2 regions of the Yoonia sp. JB2-21 genome follow, and region 2 is predicted to be linked to the other one. Evidence: riboswitches for the same ligand, from Rfam matches in the RefSeq annotation. Region 2 holds a riboswitch; the other holds the start of a gene.

Region 1 (4,145 bases), 210 kb from region 2:
TCGATCCGGAAAACGCCGACTACCACTGTGCCTTGGTAAGGGCGGTGACGGATGATATTGCCATGAACTCCGCCGCAATCCTTGCAGGTTGGGACGCGGGATATGCTGATTTGATGTCGGACCCCGGGAACGATACCTACCAAACGCCCCAAGAGGCTGCTCAGCAACTTTTCACCGCGCTTTCTACCGGCTTGGAATTTACGTCGCAGGCACGGGTCGGCCGCCCAATGGGAACCTTTGACCGACCGCGTCCAAACCGCGCCGAGGTCTGGAGGTCAGGGCGATCATTGCGTCATGTCATTCTGGCCCTGACGGCGACGCGCGAGTTGGCTTTACTGATGTCGAACGGCGACGAGGCGCTCGACGCAGCCTATGGGGTGGCGATCCAACAGGCGAACAGCCTCAACGACCCCGTCTTTGCCGCGGTCGTAGATCCTCAAGGACGCTTTCGGGTCGAGGTGCTTCAACAAAGCATTGATGCAATCCGAAGTATCCTTGCTGAAGAAGTTGGGCCTTCTTTGGGAATTGCCGCCGGTTTCAACTCTTTGGATGGTGACTGATGGCAACGCGGCGCGCATTCATCGCGGGACTGTTGTCCACCGGGTTGGCGCCCAAGCCATCTTGGGCCGAAGCAGGAAGCCCGGCGTATTTGTCCGCCGCGATGAAACCGGATGGCCGCTTCGTTCTTTGTGGACTAAGCGAAAGCGGCGCGATCACTTTTGAAATCCCTCTCCCATCACGAGGCCATGCAGCTGCCGCGCATCCGTTGCGTCCAGAAGCTGTGGCCTTTGCGAGACGTCCGGGGACCTACGCCATCGTTCTTGACTGTCGAAATAGCGCAGTAAGGGCAATACTGGAGGCACCCCCGGGGCGGCATTTTTACGGGCACGGGACGTTCTCTTCTGACGGTGAACTCCTGTTCACCACAGAGAATGACTATGAGGCAGCGGCAGGTGTCATCGGCGTTTGGGATGCGCGCAGTAATTACCAGCGTATCGGCGAGTTCTTATCCGGCGGGTTGGGCCCGCACGATATCAAGCTGATGCCTGACAGAGACACTCTTGTTGTCGCCAACGGCGGGATCGAAACGCATCCGGACACTGGACGCACCAAGTTGAACCTACCCACTATGCGCTCGAACCTGAGCTATTTGACGCTGGATGGGTCAGTTGAAGCGCAAATACATCTGGGTGCGGCGCATCAGCGGAATTCCATACGGCATCTGGCTGTCTCGGATAGTGGCGATGTCGCATTTGCGATGCAATGGCAGGGTGACTTGAACACAGACCTCCCGCTTCTTGGCGTGCATCATGGCGATACAGAACGTTTGGAGTTGTTAGAGGAAGCATCGGTTAGGGCGATGCAGGGATATCTTGGCAGCATCGCTTTCAACAGCAGCACCAGTCAGATCGCTACGACATCTCCTCGAAGCGGGCTTGTCCAGTTTTTTGGGCAAGATGGCTTGAACCACAGTTCCCATCTGGCTGATGTTTGTGGCGTCGCTGCGAGCCGAGCAGGTTTCATTGTTACAACTGGTACAGGGGAAATCCGCGAAACCACAAACGTCGAAACCAAGCACCAGATGGCTTGGGACAATCATCTGATCGCAATCTGAGGCCGCCAGAGCTGCGGTTGTGCTACAGGGCCACTTTTCCACGACCAATGTCTGCTTGGCGTGCTCTGCGGCCACTTGTGTAATTTGCAGCATTTCGGAGACATGGGCCCAGCACCCACAGTCGCCACATAGACCCGCTTTGGAAGATTGTCTGTCTTCCGATAGGTCTCCGCTGCTTTGTTCGGCGGAGCGGACAGGCACCGTATCCGTTCGGTTCCTCCCTTCCAAACCAATCACCAGCGACACGTTGGCAGAGAGTTTTCATCGTCTGAGGCCAATCTGCCTTCAAGAGCCGACCGACCGCGGCCGTGTTGCATGTGCATTCAGCCGCACTGGGCCCAAAGTGACCGATGCCACTTGCCATTGGTTTGTTAACTGCTGGCACCAGTACCTGCAGCGGAATAGCGATTGACCTCAATTCTTAGTTGGGTCAGCATGGAAGTGTCAGGGGCGCCGCAAGGCTGAGATGCACCCTTTGAACCTGAACCGGATAATGCCGGCGGAGGGAGGCACCATCGGACCCTGAGGGGTTTGGCGCGTCTTTCCGTTTTTGTGAAAAGGAAAGAACGCATGACACCCAATGCTGCTTTTGATGCCTTGCGTGTGCAGGCGCCATTGGTCCATTGCATCACCAACTATGTTGCCATGAACATTGCGGCGAATGTGACCTTGGCCGCGGGCGCGTCACCGGCGATGATCCATGCGCCCGAGGAGGTAGCGGATTTTGTGCCCGTCTGTGGCGCGCTGACGGTGAATATCGGCACCCTATCCGCCCCATGGCTGGAAAGCATGAAAGTAGCTGTCGCCGCGGCGGGCGCGGCCAACGTGCCGTGGGTACTGGACCCGGTTGCTCATTTCGCGACGCCGTACCGGGCCCGCGCCGCGCAGGAGCTGCTGGCGCTGCGCCCGGCGGTTGTGCGGGGCAATGCGTCCGAGATTGTGGCCCTTGCGGGCGGGGTTGGGTCCGGCAAGGGGGCCGATAGCGGTGACAGTGTCGCCGATGCGCAGAGCTTGGGCGTGGGCCTTGCCCGCAGCCAGACCTGTGTCGTGGCGGTTTCGGGGCCTGTAGATTTCATCACTGACGGCACCCGAAGTGCGACGGTTACCGGTGGCTCAGATTTGATGCCCAAGGTCACGGCGCTGGGCTGTTCGCTTACGGCGCTGGTCGGGGCCTATGCCGCTGTGGCGCCGCGCCTTGAGGCGACGCTTGCTGCGTTTGTCCATTTTGCCGAAGCGGGCGCGCGGGCGGGTGCCCAGGCGCGGGGGCCCGGCAGTTTTGAGGTGGCGTTCCTCGATGCGCTGCATACGCTTCAGCCGGGTGATCTGGACGAGGGGCGTGTGTCATGGTTGTAACGCCCGAGCGCCTGCGGCTCTACCTTGTCACCGACCCGCGCCGTTGTCCGGGCCCGCACTTGATTGAGACTGTGGCCGCTGCGGTTCGCGGTGGCGTGACATTCGTTCAGTTGCGCGACAAAGACGCCTCAACCCGCGATCGTATCGCGGTGGCGCGCGCCCTCAAAACCGTGCTTGCCGATACCGGTGTCCCGCTGGTCATCAACGATGATCTGGACGCGGCATTGGAAGCTGACGTGGACGGCGTCCACATTGGCCAAGACGACGTAAGCCCCGTGGTGGCGCGTCAGCGGCTGGGGTGCGGCAAGATCATCGGGCTGTCCTGTGAGGAGCCCGCGCAGGTTGCGGCGGCGGGCGCGGATCGTGCCGACTATCTCGGCCTTGGGACCGTCTTTCCGACCTCAACCAAAGCGGACCACAAGCCGACGGTTGGGATGGCTGGCCTGTCCGAAATGGTGCGTCTGGCGCAGGTTCCGACCGTGGCCATTGGCGGGTTGAACACGGCGCATGCGACAGATGTGCTCAGGACCGGATGTGATGGCATCGCAGTTGTATCCGCGATTTGCGGTCAGCCTGATCCGGAACATGCGGCGCGCGCGCTTGGCCGCGCCTTGCAGTCTGGGAATGAGGCTTCGATATGATCGGGAATGTATTGACTATAGCAGGCTCTGACCCGTCGGGCGGTGCAGGGATCCAAGCCGATCTTAAGGCCTTTGCGGCCAATGGGGTCTACGGGATGGCGGCGATCACAGCGCTGACCGCGCAGAATACGCAAGGGGTAAGCGGGGTCGAGCTTGTCCCGCCGGCGTTTGTGCGGGCGCAAATTGAGACTGTGTTTGCTGATGTGCGCGTTGATGCCGTTAAGATCGGGATGATCGCGACGGCCGAGATAGCGCGCGCGGTGGCCGATGCCTTGTCAGGCCATGCAGGCATTCCCATTGTGTTGGACCCGGTGATGGTCGCAAAGGGCGGCGCGCCTTTATTGCAAGACGATGCGATGGAGGCCCTGCGCACCGCCCTTGTGCCCTTGGCGACAGTCTTGACCCCGAACTTGCCCGAGGCCGCACGGTTGTTGCAACTGCCAGAAGCGCGCGACCGCAATGCGATGGCGCGGCAGGCTCGCGCGCTTGCCGACTTGGGCCCGCGTGTCGCGCTTGTCAAAGGGGGCCATCTCGTG
Region 2 (4,145 bases):
GGCGAGACAATCGGCATGCTCGACATCATCGGCGTTGCGATTATCGCGGGCGGGATCCTCGCGGTGCAGCTGTCCAAGCAATAGGGTGCGGCGTGATGCGTCCTACCATCCGCTTGGCGCAGCATCCAGTTCTTGGGCAAGCTGATCCAGAAACCCGCGCATCACCTCTGCGCGTTCGCGTGCAAGTCTTTTCCCGCCTTGTGTTTGCATGGTGTCAGGCAGGCGCAGCAATTTGCAGGCAAAATGATCAAGCGCGTATTGCGCATCATCCAGCGACCTGCTGCTTGCAAAGGGGTCTTCGTCATCAAAAAGCGGTCGGTTGAGGGCACCCGAGACAGCAAAGCAGCGGGCAATACCAATCGCGCCGAGGGCCTCGATCCGGTCCGCGTCCTGCACAATCCGCGCTTCCAATGTGCGTGGTGGGGTTTTGGCAGAAAAGCTATGCGCAACAATCGCATGCTTTGAGGCGGCGATTTCTTCAGGCGAAAATCCCAGCGTTTTCAGGATCGGCGCGGCCCTTTCCGCCGATCTTTGCGAAGCTTGGTTGCGTGCGGGATGATCCTTTGGCAGCGTAACAAAATCGTGCAGGTAGCAGGCCGCTGTCAAAACGCGGTGGTCGCTGGGCTGTTCTTCAGCGGCGATCAGTTGGGCATTGCGCCACACCCGGTCTGCATGCCCAAGATCATGGGCGCTGTCGGCGGTGCCGCTGTCGCGCAGATATACGCGCAAGGCATCGCGCAAATCACTCATCCGATCTGCCCACGTACCCCGCCTGTTTGCCCGCGGTCCAGCAACAGGTGATCAAGGATGACGCAAGCCATCATCGCCTCACCAACGGGCACGGCGCGGATCCCAACGCAGGGGTCATGGCGGCCTTTGGTCACCACTTCGGTGGCCGAGCCATCCATACGGATCGATTTGCGTGGGCTCAGGATCGACGACGTTGGCTTGACCGCAAACCGCACAACAACATCCTGCCCAGTGCTAATCCCGCCAAGAATGCCACCAGCATGGTTTGAGGAATATTCAGGCCCGTTTGGCCCCATGAAAATCTCATCCGCGTTGTCACGTCCGGTCAGTGCTGCCGCAGCCATGCCCTCGCCGATCTCCACACCCTTCACAGCGTTGATCGACATCATCGCAGCGGCCAGATCAGTATCCAACTTGGCGTATACGGGTGCGCCAATCCCTGTGGGGACGCCGCGCGCGACAACCTCAATAATCGCCCCAACCGAATTGTGATCGTCTTTGCGCAGCCATGCGAGGTAATCGTTCCACTCGGCTGCTGCCTCTGCATCAGGGCAGAAGAAATCGTTTTGGTCGATCTGGTCCCAATCAACCTTTGACCGGTCGATCTGTTTGGTGCCCATCTGGGTCATGTAACCTTTGATCTGCACATCTGGCGCAATCGCCTTGATCGCCTCGCGTGCGACGCCACCGGCGGCGACACGTGATGCCGTTTCGCGCGCAGACGACCGCCCGCCACCACGCGGATCACGCAGGCCATATTTCTGGTGATAGGTGATGTCGGCATGGCCGGGGCGAAAGGTGTTGATGATATCGCCATAGTCCTTGGACCGCTGGTCGGTATTTTCGATCATCAGTTGGATCGGGGTGCCGGTCGTTTTGCCTTCGTACACACCTGACAGAATTTTCACAGCGTCCGGTTCGTTGCGCTGCGTGGTATTCTTGTTCAGACCGGGACGGCGTTTATCCATCCACTGCTGGATCATTGGTGCCTCAAGCGGCACACCCGGCGGGCAGCCGTCAACTGTCGCACCGAGCGCGGGTCCGTGGCTTTCACCCCAGGTGGTGAAGCGGAACAAATGACCAAAACTATTGAGTGACATGGGACCTCTATCCTTTGCCAGACGGGTCTAGCGGTGCCCGCAATCAGGCTCAAGTGCTTTCCCTTGCGTCTGACCCTGATCCATCCTAGCTAGGACATACCTCGGGGGGCCATTCATTGGCTGAGATGCGCGCAGCGCGGACCCGTAGAACCTGAACCGGTTAAGACCGGCGGAGGGAAGGTTTAGCAATCCCGCTATCCCCCACATCCGCCCGTCGCATTTGGAGGATACGATGCGAAACACCACCTATCTGCCAGCTGTCGCGGGACTTGCTCTTTGTGCCTCAGGCGCATTGGCCGAGACCCCAGTGCTGCAAGTTATGACCTACGACAGTTTTGTCACCGAATGGGGCCCGGGTCCCGCTGTCGAAGCCGCGTTTGAAGCCGAGTGCGCCTGCGATTTGCAATTTGTGGGTGCGGGCGACGGTGCGGCTTTGTTGGCGCGTCTGCAATTGGAAGGACCACGTACCGAAGCAGATGTTGTGCTGGGTCTGGACACCAATCTAACCGCAGCAGCCCGCGAGACCGGACTCTTTGCGCCACATGGTGTTGAGGCTGATCTGGATCTGCCTGTTGAATGGACAGATACGGAATTTCTGCCTTTCGACTGGGGCTACTTTGCCTTTGTCGGCAATGCCGGGGCTGACGCGCCCGCATCATTGCGCGCATTGGCCGATAGCGACACGAAAATCGTGATCCAAGACCCCCGTTCGTCCACGCCCGGATTGGGTCTGCTGATGTGGGTCAAAACTGCATATGGTGATGAAGCTCCAGCGCTTTGGACGGACCTGTCAGACAATATCGTGACGGTTACCTCCGGCTGGTCCGAGGCATATGGCATGTTCCTCGAAGGCGAGGCGGACGCGGTGCTGTCCTACACAACCTCCCCCGCTTATCATCTGATCGCTGAAGATGACGACAGCAAGGTGGCTTGGGGTTTTGACGAGGGCCACTACATGCAGGTCGAGGTCGCTGGCAAACTGGCAGGTACCGACCAGCCCGAGCTTGCCGATCAGTTCATGGCCTTCATGGTTTCTGATGACTTCCAAAGCGTGATCCCGACAACCAACTGGATGTATCCAGCTGTCACACCCGAGGGCGGCTTGCCAGAAGGGTTTGAAACCTTGCTGACACCGGCAACGTCACTGTTGCTATCACCAGAAGATGCAGCCGCAGAGCGTGATGCCGCGTTAGACGAATGGCGCACAGCGCTGTCCCAGTAACAGCGCGCTGGCCCAGCGTCGTCGCAGCGGCGCTGGTGCTTGTGTTGACCTTTGGCACGCTGGGCGCTGTGGCCTGGCGTGCTGAATGGGACGGCGGCCTGGCTGCTGCTGATTGGGCTGCAATCAGGTTTACCGTCGTCCAATCTCTGCTATCCGCACTGCTGAGTGTTCTGTTCGCCATCCCCGTTGCACGCGCGCTTGCAAGGCGCCGGTTCAACGGGCGGCAATTGCTTATCACACTTTTGGGCGCCCCTTTCCTTTTGCCGGTTATCGTTGCGGTTCTTGGGCTTCTGGCGATTTTTGGACGTGGCGGGATATTAAATGACGGATTGGTTTGGCTTGGGTTTGAGCCAATCTCCATCTTTGGTCTGCACGGTGTCGTCTTGGCGCATGTTTTCTTTAACATGCCGCTCGCTGTGCGGTTCATTCTTCAAGGCTGGCTGTCAATTCCAGCAGAGCGCTTTCGACTGGCGGCATCGCTGAATGCACCAGTGGGGCGCCTATTGGAATGGCCGATGCTACGGGCCGTTGTGCCGAGTACTTTCCTTGTAATCTTTCTTATTTGTCTGACGAGTTTCGCGGTTGCCCTGACGATGGGCGGCGGTCCCCGCGCGACAACGGTCGAACTGGCGATCTATCAAGCCGTGCGTTTTGATTTCGATCTGGGGCGCGCCGCACTACTGGCCTGTATTCAATTCGCGCTTTGCGTGCTGGCGGCGGCCTTGGCATGGCGCGTGACCGGGAATGACCCTGTTGGTGCAGGTTTAGACCGTGTGGTGCAGCGGTGGGACGTTTCACGCCCCGCCGTTGACTATGCAGTTATCGCGATGGCTGCAGTGTTCTTGTTGCTTCCTTTGGCGATGATCATTCTGCGCGGTTTGCCGAACTTTCTTGATATGCCCAGCACCATTTGGACGGCTGCGTTGCGGTCAATCGGCGTGGCAATCGGATCGTCCGTGCTTTGCGTCCTCATGGCGCTTGCATTGGCGCTGCGTGGCGGTGTCATGGTCTCTGTCGTTGGGGTCATGCCGCTTGCTGCCTCCGGATTGGTTGTCGGCACCGGCATGTTCTTG

What was found. Region 2 has a riboswitch for thiamine pyrophosphate ahead of thiB (thiamine ABC transporter substrate binding subunit). Riboswitches for the same ligand answer to the same signal wherever they lie in the genome.
Region 1: it holds a riboswitch for thiamine pyrophosphate, as region 2 does, so the genes downstream of both, thiM (hydroxyethylthiazole kinase) here and thiB (thiamine ABC transporter substrate binding subunit) in region 2, are expected to answer to the same signal.

What each region holds. Positions count from the first base shown of each region.
Region 1 is NZ_JBVFUC010000001.1:2,171,404-2,175,548, forward strand. It holds gene ACZ1G5_RS10845 (imelysin family protein) at 1-560, shown strand, start outside; gene ACZ1G5_RS10850 (DUF1513 domain-containing protein) at 560-1,615, shown strand; TPP riboswitch at 2,052-2,140, shown strand; gene thiM (hydroxyethylthiazole kinase) at 2,186-2,968, shown strand; gene thiE (thiamine phosphate synthase) at 2,959-3,609, shown strand; gene thiD (bifunctional hydroxymethylpyrimidine kinase/phosphomethylpyrimidine kinase) at 3,606-4,145, shown strand, end outside.
Region 2 is NZ_JBVFUC010000001.1:1,962,665-1,966,809, reverse strand. It holds gene ACZ1G5_RS09790 (DMT family transporter) at 1-84, shown strand, start outside; gene ACZ1G5_RS09785 (HD domain-containing protein) at 103-750, opposite strand; gene aroC (chorismate synthase) at 747-1,850, opposite strand; TPP riboswitch at 1,943-2,045, shown strand; gene thiB (thiamine ABC transporter substrate binding subunit) at 2,083-3,072, shown strand; gene ACZ1G5_RS09770 (thiamine/thiamine pyrophosphate ABC transporter permease ThiP) at 3,048-4,145, shown strand, end outside.